2 regions of the Terrabacter sp. LjRoot27 genome follow, and region 2 is predicted to be linked to the other one. Evidence: predicted binding sites of a transcription regulator. Region 2 holds the regulator's gene; the other holds the start of a gene.
What was found. The regulator HspR, encoded in region 2, represses chaperone genes until heat shock. The targets are predictions, from matches to a motif close to AAGTTGAGTCNNNNNGACTCAACTT.

Region 1 (8,001 bases), 3.0 Mb from region 2:
CGACTCCTTCTCGCGCACGAGCGCGGCGATCTTCTCGTCGAACTCACGCAGGTCCGGCGGAGCCGTCATCCGGCGGATGCGCAGTCGCGCGCCGGCCTCGTCGATGAGGTCGATGGCCTTGTCGGGCAGGAAGCGGTCGTTGACGTAGCGGTCGGCCATGTTGGCGGCCGCGACGAGCGCGCCGTCGGTGATCGTCACGCGGTGGTGGGCCTCGTAGCGGTCACGCAGACCCTTGAGGATCTCGATGGCGTGCGGCAGCGTCGGCTCCTGCACCTGGATCGGCTGGAAGCGCCGCTCGAGGGCCGAGTCCTTCTCGATGTGCTTGCGGTACTCGTCGAGCGTCGTCGCACCGATCGTCTGCAGCTCGCCACGGGCGAGCATCGGCTTGAGGATCGACGCGGCGTCGATGGCGCCCTCGGCGGCACCCGCACCGACGAGCGTGTGGATCTCGTCGATGAAGATGATGATGTCGCCGCGGGTGCGGATCTCCTTGAGGACCTTCTTGAGCCGCTCCTCGAAGTCACCGCGGTAGCGGCTGCCGGCCACGAGCGAGCCGAGGTCGAGGGTGTAGAGCTGCTTGTCCTTGAGCGTCTCGGGCACCTCGCCCTTGACGATGTCCTGGGCGAGACCCTCGACGACGGCGGTCTTGCCGACGCCGGGCTCGCCGATGAGGACGGGGTTGTTCTTGGTGCGGCGGCTCAGCACCTGCATGACCCGCTCGATCTCCTTCTCACGTCCGATGACCGGGTCGAGCTTGCCCTCGCGGGCAGCCTGCGTGAGGTTGCGACCGAACTGGTCGAGGACGAGGGAGCCCGCGGGCGTGCCCTCGGCCTGGCTCTGGCCGACGCCGGCGCCGGCCTTCTCGCCGCTCTGCCCGCCCTGGTAGCCGGAGAGCAGCTGGATGACCTGCTGACGGACCTTGTTGAGCTCCGCGCCGAGCTTGACGAGGACCTGGGCGGCGACGCCCTCGCCCTCGCGGATCAGGCCGAGCAGGATGTGCTCGGTGCCGATGTAGCTGTGGCCGAGCTGGAGAGCCTCGCGGAGCGAGTACTCGAGGACCTTCTTCGCGCGGGGCGTGAAGGGGATGTGGCCGGTCGGGGCCTGCTGCCCCTGGCCGATGATCTCCTGGACCTGGGCCCGGACCGCTTCGAGCGAGATGTCGAGCGATTCGAGGGCCTTCGCGGCGACGCCTTCGCCTTCGTGGATCAGACCCAGGAGGATGTGCTCGGTCCCGATGTAGTTGTGGTTGAGCAGGCGAGCTTCCTCCTGCGCGAGGACAACCACCCTTCGGGCCCTGTCGGTGAACCGTTCGAACATGTTCTTCTCCTGACTGATCGAGAGACATCTCGATGCTATCCGTGCCCGCTGTGGACGAGCACACCCCGACCAACGCCGGTGGTGTCCCTCCTGTTCCCCATCCTGAGCGTGATCGGCTCAGGTTCGGCCGCTGTTCGCCGTGAGCGGACAGATGCCGTGAGGCGTGTCGTGATCCTTGCGTATGCCGTGTCGTACCCGTCCAGTGTCCGCCCGCACTGTTGCGGGCGCGTTTCGCACCCGTGTCGGGCGGGTCGCCGAGGTCGGGTCAGGCCGGGACGGCGAGGTCGCCGGGTCTGCTCGGGAAGTGTCGGCGCCATTCGTCCCGGAGCCGGGGCACCGGCATACCTGCTTGGCGCATGGCCCGCGTGATCCTCGCCAGCGTGTTCGCTGGGGACGAGTAGACGTCCCGGGACACGATCACGAGCCGGCGGATGCGGTCGTCGTCCAACGCCTCGTCGCGCGCGATGTCGGTGAGCCACTGCTCGTCGGACTCCGCATGCTGCCGGCCGTCGTACTCGATGATCAGTCGGAAGGGGAGGTAGGCGAGGTCGTAGCGCCGCAGCAGCGTGCCGGCCTCGTCGTGCACCCGGTGGTCCACCTCTGGCTCGGGAAGTCCGGCGAGGACGATGAGCAGCCGCAGTCGGGTCTCCATCGGCGAGTCGACGCCCGCCCGGACGAGCGCCGCTGCACGACGGGCCAAACGGGAGAACGGGCCCCGATGGTCGCGGGTCGCCGACACGAGCTGCTCGGGTGACGTGCGCTTCCGTCGCACGAGCGAGTCCCCGAGGACGACGAGGTCGACGAGCGCCAGGCAGTGGGCGAGGTCGAGGAAGGTCTGCACTGGTGACGTCATCCGGATCCCGCGCCACGGCACGACCTGCTGCACCGCCTTCGCCCGGTGGCCGGCGAGGCCTTCCCCCCTGACCCGGTGACGCCGGGAGGTGACGTGGACGTCGGGATCGTCGGGCACCACGGCACCGAGCAGCCGGGCAGCCGTGTGGTGTGAGACATAGCTGCCCGGCTCGGCCACCTTCAGGGCGGCCTCGGCCAGCTCGATGTCCCCGACCGGGCTCCGGCGCCTGACGTAGACCCCGTGGAAGAGCGGGCGGTAGTCGCGGCGCAGCCGGCCGTCCGACAGGTGCCTCGCCTCGGACCGGAGAAACGGCCGTCCCTCGTTCAGGGTCATGGCCCGACCATCTCCCAGGAGCCGGGGCCCCTGCTCGCGCTCTCCACAGCCCCAACGGTTTGAGGGCCGCGGCGCCTGAAGGTGCGGGTTTTGGGCCCTATCCCGACGGTTTGAGGGCCGCGGCCCCCGAAAGTGCGGGCGGGTTGGGGCGGGCGGGGTGGTTTGGGTTGGTGCATCCCGGCGTATGCCGGGTGGCTGGGTCAGGGGTGACGGTGGGCGAAGCGGTCGTGGAGGTCGCGGACCTCGGCCTCGAGCTCGGGGGCCGGACCGTCGACGACCGCGCCCGGCACGACGTCGCGGATCGACAGTGCAGCTACGGGTGACGGGGCCGAGCCCCACGACGACCGCCACGCGGTCAGCTGTGCCGAGCTCACGGCATACGCGATCCGGCCGAGGCCGACCCAGGCGTGCGCGGCCGAGCACATGGGGCAGTGCTCGCCGGAGGTGTAGACGGTGGCGGCGGCCCGCTCCGGCGCGGTCAGGTGGGCGCCTGCCCAGCGGGCGATGGCGAACTCGGGGTGCTGGGTGGCCTCGAGCGCGACGACGTGGTTGTGGTCCTCGAAGAGCACCTTGCCCTCGCCCGACACGAGGACGGAGCCGAACGGCTCGTCACCCCGCTCCAGGGCCAGACGGGCGAGCTCGACGGCTCGACGCAGGTGCACGAGGTCGGTGGCGTCGAGGCTCATGCGACCCTCCCGGTGACGAGCGCGAACGTGACGAACGCGCCGCCGTCGGCCTCGAGCATCCCCTGCACCGGCGAGGTGGCCTGACCCTTGAGCTCCATGACCGCACGTTCCCACAGCAGCCAGTTCGCGCACGCGTCCGGCTGGGTGCGGGCCGTGACGGCCGCGAAGGCGCGGCTGAACTCCCACTGGCTGCGCAGCCAGTCGGCGGTGTGCCACGCGGCGGACTCGGCGCCGACGACGCGGTCGATGTGCTCGGGGATCTCGCCGAGCTCGCGCACCTCGGTCGTGAGGGCGGGTGTCGCGACGCCGAGCTGGCCGCCCGGCTTGAGGAACGTCGCGAGGTAGGGCGGGTAGTGGTCGCCGGTGCCGAAGTACTCCCACGCGTCGATGCTGAGAATGGCGTCGAAGGAGCCGCGGCCGAAGGGGAGAGCGTGCGCGTCGACCCGTACCGCGAGGACGCGGTCGTCGACGCCCTCCTTGCGGAAGACCGCGGCGGCCTCGGTCGGGTCGACCCACAGGTCCGCGGCCACGACGCTGACGCCGTACTCCCTCGCGAGGAAGACCGATGTCGCCCCGAGTCCCGAGCCGAGGTCGAGCACGCGCATGCCGGGGCGCAGGTCGAGGTCGGCGGCGAGGTCCTCGAGCAGCCACAGCGGGTGCGGGCCCATGTCGAGGTCGACGAGCCACTTCGCGTCGTAGCCGTTCGACTTCGGGTAGGCGTCGCGGGTCAGGTGGTCGAGGGCGGGCATGTACCGATCCTCCGGGATGGGCCCCGACCGCGTCGACCCGGTTCCAGGCGGCGAGAAGTGGCTTCCCGATGATCACCCGGCGCCAACGGATGGCCTCTCGACGGTGTCAGGGGGCGGGCGCCAGCCGATCGGGGGTGAGGTCGGCGAGCGACGTGCATCCCGTGAGCGCCAGCTGGAGGTCGAGCTCGGCGCGCAGGTTGCGCAGCACCTCCGACACACCGTCGGCGCCGGCGAGGGCCAGACCGTAGACGTGTGGTCGCCCGATGCCCACGGTCGTCGCGCCCAGGGCGAGTGCGACGAACGCATCTGCGCCGCAACGGATCCCGCTGTCGAAGATCACCGGCGCATCCGATCCCGAACCGCGCACGGCCTCGACGACGCCGGGGAGGGCCTCGAGGGCGGCCACCGACCGGTCGACCTGGCGACCGCCGTGGTTGGAGACGTAGACGCCGTCGACCCCGGCGTCGACGGCGCGTCGGGCGTCGTCGGGGTGCAGGATCCCCTTGAGCACGATCGGCAGGCTCGTCATCGCCCGCAGTCTCGGCAGGTCGTCCCACGACAGCGAGGGTCGGCTGAAGACGTCGAGGAACGTCTCGACGGCCGCGCGCGGCTCGGGTGTCGTGAGGTTGTGGCGGGTGTCGCCGGGGTGGTTGCGGCTCATCGACACGAGCGTCGCGACGGCCGCGGGGGTGGGCCGCGGCCGGACCGTCGGCCCGGCGGCCGCGACCCGCTCGCGGACGAGCCGCTGGAAGACGGGGTCCGACGTGTACTGCGCGATGCCCCCGCCGCGGGCGAACGGCAGGTGCCCGAGGTCGAGGTCGCGGGGACGCCACCCGAGGTATGCCGTGTCGAGGGTGACGACGAGCGCGTCGCTGCCGCACGCCTCGGCGCGGGCGACGAGGCTCTCGACGAGATCGTCGTCGCTGCTCCAGTAGAGCTGGTACCAGTGCCCGGAGCCGGCGAGGGCACGGGCGACGTCCTCCATCGGCACCGACGCCTGGGTGCTCAGGATCTGGGTGACGTGCTGCTCCCGGGCGCCGCGCGCGACGGCGAGGTCGGCCTCCTCGTCGGCCATCGACAGCACCCCGACCGGCGCGACGAGGAAGGGGCTCTCGTGCCGTCGGCCGAAGAGCTCGACGGAGGTGTCACGCTCGGTCGTGTCGACGAGCATCCGGGGCACGACGCGCCACCGGGCGAAGGCAGCAACGTTGGCGTCGGCGCTCGCCTCGGAGCCGGCCGAGCCTGCGACGTAGGCGAACCCGCGCTTCGACATTGCCCGGCGGGCCGCCGCCTCGAGCTGCGTGCCGTCGGTCGGGACCGCCGGTCTGCGGCCGAAGGCGCCGGCCCGGTAGATGGCCGACTGCACGGTCCGTCCGATGCCCTCCTGCGGCATACGAGCTCCTCTGGTCGCACGGCCCGGGCCACGGCGGTGCGACCCGGGTGCTGCGCCCATCCTGCTATGCGGTCGAGCCGGGGGTCACCACGAGATCGAGATGGTCTCGCGCCACCAGCGCTCGAGCTCGTCGACCGGCGCGGCGGCACCGCGGCTCCAGAGCCGGAGGTAGAGGTCGACGGGGTCTCCGCCCAGGGTGTGGTCGGCCACGGACTCTGCGGACTCTGGGGACTCGGCGGACACCGGCCGGACCCGGCGGGTCCGGACCGGCCGACCCGTGTCGAGGTCGACGAGCCAGGCGACGTCGGCGTCGTCGGGGCGCACGAGCAGCCGGGTCGGCGCGCCGGGCGACGCGCCCTCCCTCCGGCGGGTGACGAAGCCGACGAGCAGCTCGTCGATGCCGTCGAGGGCGACCGCGGGCCGGATCCACGTCTCGTCGGCGCGGGCCGGCCGCCCGAGCCGCGCTCCGAGCGCGTCGACGGCGTGGACCGTCGTCTCGTGGCACTGCCGGCGCGTCCAGAAGAGGCGTGGGGCGGGCGCCTCCCTGAGGAACACGGCCGCGTCGAGGTCGTCCGGCGCGTCGACGATCGACTGGAGCAGCGCGGTCGCGCCGTCGTCGAACCAGCCGAGCACGTCGGCGGACTCGCGCCCCTCGCGCTCGAGGGGCTCCGGCTCGGCCGGAGCACCGCGCAGGTGGCTCGCGGCCCAGCGGTGGACCATGCCCTGGTGGACGACGAGGTCGAGCACGGTCCACTCGGGGCACGTCGGGACGGGTGCGTCGAGCCCGGCGGCCATCGCGTTGGCACGCAGCACCGTCGCGGCGGCCCCGAGGGCCTCGCCGAGGTCGTCGAGCGAGACGCCGAGCGGTCCGGGCACGGAGAGGGCGGCGTCGTCGGTCGTGGTCATCGGAGCCTCTGGACGTCCCGGGCCAGCAGCGCGAGCGCCGTCGACCCCTTCTCGTTCGCGACCTTCGCGTCGACGGACGAGTAGGTGAGCCGCACGAGCACGTTGCCCACCTGGACGACGCCGACGTAGTCGTGGCGCGTCTCGTCCGGGGACGTCCGCGTCACGTCGACCCGGCCCAGCGGCATACCCTCCGCCACGTCGCGGCGCTGGTTGGCGACGGTCGTCGTGACGCCCTTGGCCGGCCGGGGCGCCCGGCAGGCGGCCGCCGCGTCGAGCAGCGGTCCGGCCGCCCTCGCGGCCGCCGGGAGGTCGGGGTAGGTGATCGCGGCGACGTCGGCGCGGACGCCGCCCGGTCCCTCCCAGGCGCGGGCGTATGCCGTCGGGCCGACGTCCCGGGCCACGGTGGGCCCGCCGGGGCACGACGTGAGCACGGCTTCCGTCACCGACTCGCCGTCCGTGCGGGTCAGCCCGGTGAGGTCGTGGTCACCGAGGTAGGAGGCGACCGCCGTCGCGGCGTGCACGCGGGGCGGCGCGACGCTCGACGGCGGCGTCAGGGGCGCGTCGGTCGTGGTCCGGCTCGACGGGACGTCGGAGGAGGTCGCTGCGGCGGCCCGGGTGGTGGTGGGCGACGTCGAGGCCGGCTGGGAGCACGCGGCGAGCACGAGCGGCACGGCAGCGGCCGCGAGGACGGCGGGCACGGGTCGGCGGGCGGCGGTCGGTCGAGCCATGGCTGCGAGTCTGCCCCATGGCCCCGCACGAGCCGGCGTGCGGCACGGGGGGCGGCCCGCGGAGGGGACGGGCGGGCGCGGGCTCCCGACGGCGGTAGATTTGCCCGGCGGGACGGTCACCACCGCCCGCCACCGTCACCCGAGCGACATCCCGAGCACCACCCGGAGGCCCCCGTGGACGCCAGCGACCTGCTGCGCAACTCGCTCCTGCAGCTGTCCAAGCAGGAGAAGATCCGAGACGTCATCGAGAAGGCGCCCGTGTCGCGCTCGGTCGTCAAGCGCTTCGTGCCCGGTGCCGAGCGCGCCGACGTCGTCGGAGCCGCCTCCGAGATCGCGGCGTCCGGCCGCCTCTCGACGATCGACTACCTCGGCGAGGACACGACCGACCTCGCGCAGGCCCGGCACACGCGCGACGCCTATCTCTCCCTCCTGACCGCCCTGCGCGACCAGGGGCTCACCGAGGGCGGCGCCGTCGAGGTCTCGCTCAAGCTGAGCGCGCTCGGGCAGGCGCTGCCGGGCGACGGCAACGCGATCGCGCTCGACCACGCCCGCGAGATCTGCGAGCTGGCCAAGCAGGGCGGCACGACCGTGACCCTCGACATGGAGGACCACACGACGACGGACCTGACGCTCGACGCCCTGCGCGAGCTGCGTGTGGACTTCCCGACCGTCGGCGCCGTGCTCCAGGCCTACCTCTACCGCACCGAGGCCGACTGTCGGGACCTCGCCCACGCGGGCTCCCGCGTCCGCCTCTGCAAGGGCGCCTACAAGGAGCCCGAGTCGGTCGCCTTCCAGTCGGGCGCCGACGTCGACAAGTCCTACGTGCGCTGCCTCAAGATCCTCATGCAGGGCGAGGGCTACCCGATGGTGGCCTCGCACGACCCCAGGCTCATCGAGATCGCCGGTGCGCTCGCGGGGCAGGCCGGTCGCGACCCCAGGTCGTTCGAGTACCAGATGCTCTACGGCATCCGCCCCGAGGAGCAGAAGCGGATCTCCGACCGCGGCGACCAGATGCGCGTCTACATCCCGTACGGCC
Region 2 (8,001 bases):
GCCCACCGCCCCGAGCGCCTCGTCGAGCGCATCCGGGCGCTGCTCGTCGCGCCCCCGCACGACGCGGTGGCCACGCTGGTCGCCCTCGTCGAGGAGACGTACGACCTCGCGCACGAGCACGTGCCGGGGGCCGACGTCGCGCCGTTGCGCGCGGCCTTCGGGCTGCGACGGGTCGAGTACACCTAGGCGCGGCGCAGGCGGCTCGCGAGCCCCCGCGGCGCGTCGGGCACCGGGGGTGCGGCGGCGTCGGGCTCGAGGGCGCTCTCGTGGTCGAGCGGGCTCAGCGTGCCGAGGCTCTCGGCGACGACGACCGCGTGGTCGCCCCGGCGCAGGCGGAAGTCGGCCTTCGGGTTGGCGACGGTCACCCCGTCACGCACGATCGCGAGCAGGGTCGCCTCGTGCTCGGCCCGCAGGCGGGCCGAGAGCTCGTCGGTGGAGAGGTCGGCGTAGTCGTCGGGGAGCGACACCCGGTAGAGCTCGGATCCCTCGCCGCCCGAGACGATGTCGGTGACGAGCCCGGCGAGGCCGGGGTAGAGCGCCGAGCGGGCGAGCAGCCGCGACGCGAGGCGGGAGGTCACGAGGATCTCGTCGGCACGCGCCCGCTCGAAGTGCTCGACGTGCTTGGGGTTGTTGACCTCGACGACGGTGCGCACGGACGGGGCGAGGGTCTCGATGGCGAGGACGGCGAGGATCGAGCGCATGTCGGCCTCGTTGCTGCCGTCGGCGGGGAAGACGATGGCCGCGGAGGCCTCCCGGATCCCCGCGCGCTCGAGGTCGTGGGCGTTGGTCACGTCGCCGCGCACGAAGTAGACGCCCATGCCGGCGGGGTTGTTCTCGCTGTCGTGGACGAGCACGATCTTCGCGGTGAACTCGTCGCCCTTGAGCTCCTCGATGAGCTCGCGTGCGGTGGAGTTCCAGCCGCACACGACGATGTGGTCCTCGTAGCCGGCGGCACCCATGCCCTGGCCCTCCTTCAGCAGGAAGTCGATGACGAAGCCGACGAGCGCGGCAGTGAGGGCGGCGACGATCGCGACCCCGAAGAAGGCGAGGAACCAGCCGATGACGAAGCCGGGCCCCGACGTCACGTAGCTCGAGTCGCCCGACCCGATGACCGTCGTCACGGCCCAGTAGAACGAGCCCACCAGGCCCTTGGCCGACCGCTTCTCCGCCTCGAAGACCGTGACGAGGAGCGCTGCGAGCAGCACGAACCCGATGACCGCCCCGAGGAGGGACCGGAAGAAGTGCAGGTCGAGGCCCGCACCGATGCGTTGGACGTGGAAGCCGATGCGGCGCATGACGGGCAGCGCCAGCAGCGGCCGGAACGGCGTCAGGACGACGCGCTTCATCGCGACACGCACCGGACCCCCCGTCCGTCGCGCGAGACCCCCCACGGGACTCCCATCCCGACATGGTCCCGCTCCCGGGGCGTGCGTGGGGCGGATTCGGGTGAAGAGCCGGCCGTGGGCGGGAACAATCGCGCAACGCCCAGAGTTGAGTCGGGTGAACGCAAGATTTGCGAGTCCGGTTTTGACAATCACGTCGGAGCCGGAGCAGATTGAGCGAGGACCTGTTCCACCAGACCACCAGCTGCACACGATCTCTAGATCACAAGGAGTCACCCATGGCACGTGCCGTCGGAATCGACCTCGGTACCACCAACTCGGCCGTCTCCGTCCTCGAGGGCGGCGAGCCGAGCATCATCGCGAACGCCGAGGGCGGGCGGACGACCCCGTCCGTCGTCGCGTTCTCCAAGAACGGCGAGGTGCTCGTCGGCGAGGTCGCCAAGCGCCAGGCCGTCACGAACGTCGACCGCACGATCCGCTCGGTCAAGCGCCACATGGGCACCGACTGGAAGTCGCCCGAGATCGACGGCAAGACGTACACCGCCCAGGAGATCAGCGCGCGCATCCTGCAGAAGCTCAAGCGCGACGCCGAGTCCTACCTCGGTGAGACCGTCACCGACGCCGTCATCACCGTCCCCGCCTACTTCGACGACGCCGAGCGCCAGGCCACCAAGGAGGCCGGTGAGATCGCGGGCCTCAACGTCCTGCGCATCGTCAACGAGCCCACCGCCGCCGCGCTCGCCTACGGTCTCGACAAGGGCAAGGAGGACGAGCTCATCCTCGTCTTCGACCTCGGTGGCGGCACGTTCGACGTGTCCCTCCTCGAGGTCGGCAAGGACGCCGAGGACGGCTTCGCCACGATCCAGGTGCGCGCGACCAACGGTGACAACCACCTCGGTGGCGACGACTGGGACGACGTCGTCGTCCAGCACCTCATCACGCAGGTGAAGAACAAGACGGGTCAGGACCTGTCCAAGGACAAGATCGCGATGCAGCGCCTCCGCGACGAGGCCGAGCGCGCCAAGAAGGAGCTCTCCACCGCGACGAGCACCAACATCTCGGCGCAGTACATCTCGATGACGCCCGAGGGCCCGATCCACCTCGACGAGAACCTCACCCGCGCGCAGTTCGAGCAGATGACGAAGTCGCTCCTCGACCGCACCAAGGCGCCGTTCCACAAGGTCATCGAGGACGCCGGCATCAAGGTCGCCGACATCGACCACGTCGTGCTCGTCGGTGGCTCCACCCGCATGCCGGCCGTCACCGCGCTCGTCACCGAGCTGACCGGCGGCAAGGCCCCCAACAAGGGCGTCAACCCCGACGAGGTCGTCGCCATGGGCGCGAGCCTGCAGGCCGGTGTCCTCAAGGGCGAGCGCAAGGACGTCCTGCTCATCGACGTCACGCCGCTCTCGCTCGGCATCGAGACCAAGGGTGGCCTCTTCACCAAGCTCATCGAGCGCAACACCGCCATCCCGACGAAGCGCTCCGAGATCTTCAGCACCGCCGACGACAACCAGCCGTCGGTCCTCATCCAGGTCTTCCAGGGTGAGCGCGAGATCGCGCAGCACAACAAGTCGCTCGGCACCTTCGAGCTGACCGGCATCGCGCCGGCCCCGCGCGGGGTGCCGAAGATCGAGGTCACCTTCGACATCGACGCCAACGGCATCGTCAACGTCTCCGCCAAGGACCAGGGCACCGGCAAGGAGCAGAAGATGACGATCACCGGCGGCTCGGCCCTGTCGAAGGAGGAGATCGACAAGATGGTCAAGGACGCCGAGGCGCACGCCGACGAGGACCGCAAGCGCCGCGACGAGGCCGAGGCCCGCAACCAGGCCGAGCAGCTCGTCTTCTCGACCGAGTCCTTCCTCAAGGAGTCGGGCGACAAGGTCCCCGCCGACGTCAAGACGCCGGTCGAGGAGTCGCTCGCCGACCTCAAGGCCGCCATCGCCGAGGGCTCCGAGGCCACCGCCGACGACATCAAGGCCAAGGTCGAGGACCTCAACACGAAGTCCCAGGCCATGGGCCAGGCCGTGTACGCCACCGAGCAGGCCTCCGCGAACGCCGCGGGTGCTGCCGGGGCGCAGGACGGCGCTCCCGCCGACGACGCCACGGCGGGTGGGTCCGGCGCGTCCGACGACGACGTCGTCGACGCCGAGGTCGTGGACGACGACGAGGCCAAGGACGCCAAGTGACCGAGTCCCCGCACCACGGCACGTCCGGCGAGCAGCCCGACGTGACCGCGACGGGCGCGACGGGTGCCGGCGGCGACGCCGCCGGCACCCCGCCCCGTGGCGGTTCGGGCGACTCCGCCCACGGCGCGCGTCACCACAGCTACTACGAGGGCGGCGCGGGCGCGTCGTCCGAGCCCGGTGGTGAGGACGAGTTCGACCACACCGCGAACGACTCGGGCCAGACCGGCGAGTCCGGCGAGTCCGGCGAGTCCTCGGAGACCGAGGGCGTGGCCCTCGCCGAGGAGGACACCATGGCCGCGACGCTGCTCGCCGACCTGCAGCGACTGCAGGCCGAGTACGTCAACTACAAGAAGCGCGTCGACCGCGACCGTGAGGTCATCCGCCACACCGCGGTCGGCAGCGTCGTCGAGTCCCTGCTCCCGGTCCTCGACGACATCCACATGGCCCGCCAGGCCGGCGACCTCGCCGGCGGTCCGTTCGCGGCGATCGCCGACAAGCTCGAGGCGACCCTCGGTCGCTTCGGCGTCGAGCGCGTCGGCGAGGCCGGCCAGGAGTTCGACCCCAACGTGCACGAGGCCCTCATGCACGTCGAGGCCGAGCTGCCCGAGGGCGCGACGGGCACGACCGTCGTCCAGGTGCTGCAGCCCGGCTACCGCATCGGTGACCGGCTCGTCCGTGCCGCGCGGGTCTCGGTTGCCGACCCCGCCTGAGACGTCCGCCGCCGGGCTGCGCACGCAGCCCGGCGGCATACCCGATGATGGGAGCAGCGTGAGAGTCACCGTGAACGAGGAGGTGCGCCATGGCTAGTCAGGACTGGTTCGAGAAGGACTTCTACGCGATCCTCGGCGTGCCCCAGGACGCCGACGCCGCGACGATCAAGAAGACGTACCGCAAGGTCGCGCGCACGATGCACCCCGACCACAACGTCGGCGACTCCAAGGCGGAGGAGCGCTTCAAGGAGGTCGGGGAGGCGTATGCCGTCCTGTCCGACCCCGAGAAGCGGCGAGAGTACGACGCGATCCGCGCGATGTCGCACGGCGGTGCCCGCTTCACCGCGGGGGGCGCGGGTGGCCAGGGTGCCGGCTTCGAGGACATCTTCTCCGCCTTCGGCGGGGCCGGTGGTCCCGGTGGCCAGCGCGTGCGCTTCGACACCGGCGGGGCCGGCGGCCAGCCCAACCTCGAGGACATCCTCGGGCAGATGTTCGGCGGCGGCGCTGCCGGCGCTCCCCGCGGCGGCTACGGCAGCTACGGCGCGACGGCGGGGCCGCGCCCCGGGGCCGACGTCCAGGCGAGCACGCACATCGGCTTCCGCGACGCCGTCGAGGGCTCGACGGTCTCGCTCAGCTCTCCCGACCTCGGCCGCATCAACGCCCGCATCCCCGCAGGCGTCAAGGACGGCCAGCGGATCCGCCTGCGTGGCAAGGGTCGCCAGGGCGACCCCGGCGCGCCGGCCGGTGACCTCATCCTCACCGTGGCCGTCGACAAGCACCCGGTCTACGGCCGCGACGGCGACAACCTCACCCTCGACCTGCCCGTGACGTTCGCGGAGGCCGCGCTCGGCGCGACCGTCGCGGTCCCGACGCTCGACGGCGGGTCGGTCAAGGTCAAGGTCGCGCCCGGCACCCCGAGCGGCCGCGTCCTGCGGCTCAAGGGTCGCGGCGTCAAGCGGGGCGACCACGTCGGCGACCTGCTGGCCCGCGTGCAGGTCGTCGTGCCGCAGCGGCTGACCGACGAGGCCCGTGAGGCCGTCGAGAAGATGGCTGCAGCCGAGGACGGTCACGACCCCCGCGCCGACCTCTTCCAGCGCGCTCGCGCCTGACGGGACAGGGGTGACGATGATGGCCCGCAAGAGCGCCCGCCCCGGCGGGCACGACGACGACGCACCGGTCTTCGTCATCTCCGTCGCGGCCGAGCTGGCCGGCATGCACGCGCAGACGCTGCGGCAGTACGACCGGCTCGGCCTCGTCTCCCCGTCGCGCACGCGCGGGGGCGGACGGCGCTACAGCACGCGCGACGTCGAGCTGCTCCGGGAGGTGCAGCGCCTGTCGCAGGAGGGGGTCTCCCTCGCCGGCATCCAGCGCATCCTCGACCTCGAGAACCACGTGACGGCCCTCCGGTCGCGGGTCGAGGAGCTCACGGCCGAGCTGGCGGCGGCCCAGGCTGCCCTGTCGTCCGGCGCCCGGGTCTTCGCGGTCGGTCCGCGCGGCGAGGTGGTGGCGGTCCGACCGGGCCAGCGCCCGCCCAGGGCCCCGTCGTCCCAGGCGCTCGTCGTGTGGCGGCCCGAGCGCTAGCTTCTCGCCTCGGGGTGTCGCTGGCGTGTGTCAGACTGTGCACGCCTCAAGCAGATGGGGCGCGCCGTTGTGGAATGCCGCCGGAGGCAGCTTCTTGACCCCAGTCCCGGAGGTCGCGTGACCCCGCACCACCCCGAGGGCGTCCTTTCCGGCGCCCCCACGACGAACGCCTCGGGCCTCGGCGTGCCCTCGTCCCCGACCGGCATGCGCGACCTGTTCCTGCGCACCGACTGGTCAGCGACCTCCCTGGGGCCGGTCGAGTCCTGGCCGGCCAACCTGCGCGTCCTCGTCGACGTCTGCCTGTCGTCGCGGTTCCCGATGCTCGTCTGCTGGGGCCCCGACCTGCTCATGCTCTACAACGACGGCTACCGCACGATGCTCGGCGACAGCAAGCACCCCGAGGCGTGGGGCCGACCGGTGCGTGACGTCTGGCCCGAGGTCTGGGACGTCATCGGACCGATGTTCGAGGGCGTCACCAGTGGCGGCCCGGCGACGTGGGTCGAGGACGAGCTGCTCGTCGTCGACCGCGCCGGCTACCTCGAGGAGGCCTACTTCACGTGGTCCTACGGCGCCATCCACGACGACTCCGGCTCGGTCGTCGGCGTGCTCAACGTCGCCACCGAGACCACGGCGAAGGTCGTGGCCGAACGCCGCGCCGACGTGGCGTCCCGGCTCTTCGCGTCGCTGGCCGACGCCGAGGACGCGGAGGACGTACGCCGTCGCGCCCTCGAGGTGCTCCGCTCGGACGGTTTCGACCACCTCGCGAGCGACGTGCGCTGGTGGGCGGCGGGCGACGCCGCGCCGGCGACCGTCGACGACGAGGGCCGCACGGTGCACGTCGTGCCCGTCGTCGAGCCCGGGCTGCTCGAGCCCACGGCGCACCTGCTGCTCACCGAGAACCCCCGGCGCCCGTGGGACGCCCAGCTGCAGGTCTACGCCGAGCTGTGCGCCTCGCACGTCGCGATGGCCCTGAGCGGCATCCGCCGCCTCCAGGAGGAGCGTCACCGGTCCGAGGCGCTGGCCGAGCTCGACGTCGCGAAGTCCGACTTCTTCGCCAACGTCAGCCACGAGCTGCGCACGCCGTTGACGCTCATCGCCGGACCGGTGCAGGACGCCCTCGAGGCGGACGGCCTCGACCCCGAGCAGCGCCAACGCTTCGAGCTGATCCGCCGCAACACCGACCGCCTCGCCGGCCTCGTCGACCGCATCCTCGACCTCACGAGGGTCGAGGCCGGTGCCGTCGAGCCGCACTGGGTCCCGGCCGACGTCGAGGAGCTCGTCACCGGCATCGGCGCGAACTTCCGCCCCGCCATCGAGCGCACCGGCCTCGAGTTCGAGGTGGTGTGCGACGACCTCGACCACGAGGCCTACATCGACGTCGACATGTTCGAGCGCATCGTGCTCAACCTGCTGTCGAACGCCCTGAAGTTCACCGCGCGCGGGCGCATCTCGCTCCACCTGGGCGGCACCGACACCGGGTTCGCCGTCTCCGTGACCGACACCGGCATCGGCATCGCCGAGAAGGACCTCGACCTCGTCTTCGACCGCTTCCGGCAGCTGGACCGCGGCGACGACCGACGGTCGCGCGAAGGGGCCGGCATCGGCCTGTCGCTCGTGCGCCAGCTCGTCGACCTGCTCGGCGGCCGGGTCGCGGTCCAGTCGCGGCAGGGGCGTGGCAGCACCTTCACCGTGTCCTTCCCGTGGGGCCGACCCGCCGAGCGGGCCGCGCTGCGCCCCTCGATCACGCCGCGCTCGGCCGAGTCCTTCATCCACGAGGCGAGCAGCTGGGTCGTGCGCGACGCCGTCGCGGCCGAGATGCAGGCGTCGACCGCTGACGCAGGTGAGGCACCGGCGCAGCTGCCCGGCCCCACGTCACCGGCCACGAGGCCCGACGCGGTGCGCCCGACGCTGCTCGTCGTCGAGGACAACCACGACATGCGCGACTACATCGCGCGCCACTGCGTCGTCGACTACGACGTCGTGTCGGTGCGCGACGGGATCGAGGCCCTCGAGCACCTCCGCGTCCGGCGGCCGTCGATCGTCCTCGCCGACGTCATGATGCCGCGCATGGACGGCCTGACGCTCGTGCGGGAGATCCGCGCCGACCCGAGCCTTCGTGACCTGCCGGTCGTCCTGCTCTCCGCGCGGGCCGGTGTCGAGGCCAGCACCACCGGG

Region 1: ACSQ2D_RS17020 (ATP-dependent Clp protease ATP-binding subunit) is a predicted target of HspR. The motif match lies at 1,417-1,441, and genes of this name have one in related genera.

What each region holds. Positions count from the first base shown of each region.
Region 1 is NZ_CAXUSS020000001.1:3,685,078-3,693,078, reverse strand. It holds gene ACSQ2D_RS17020 (ATP-dependent Clp protease ATP-binding subunit) at 1-1,317, opposite strand, end outside; gene ACSQ2D_RS17015 (hypothetical protein) at 1,583-2,503, opposite strand; gene ACSQ2D_RS17010 (nucleoside deaminase) at 2,704-3,189, opposite strand; gene ACSQ2D_RS17005 (SAM-dependent methyltransferase) at 3,186-3,938, opposite strand; gene ACSQ2D_RS17000 (lactate 2-monooxygenase) at 4,045-5,331, opposite strand; gene ACSQ2D_RS16995 (maleylpyruvate isomerase N-terminal domain-containing protein) at 5,416-6,237, opposite strand; gene ACSQ2D_RS16990 (hypothetical protein) at 6,234-6,965, opposite strand; gene ACSQ2D_RS16985 (proline dehydrogenase family protein) at 7,140-8,001, shown strand, end outside.
Region 2 is NZ_CAXUSS020000001.1:697,030-705,030, forward strand. It holds gene ACSQ2D_RS03225 (hypothetical protein) at 1-186, shown strand, start outside; gene ACSQ2D_RS03230 (potassium channel family protein) at 183-1,346, opposite strand; gene dnaK (molecular chaperone DnaK) at 1,622-3,535, shown strand; gene ACSQ2D_RS03240 (nucleotide exchange factor GrpE) at 3,532-4,245, shown strand; gene ACSQ2D_RS03245 (DnaJ C-terminal domain-containing protein) at 4,335-5,354, shown strand; gene ACSQ2D_RS03250 (heat shock protein transcriptional repressor HspR) at 5,371-5,826, shown strand; gene ACSQ2D_RS03255 (ATP-binding protein) at 5,944-8,001, shown strand, end outside.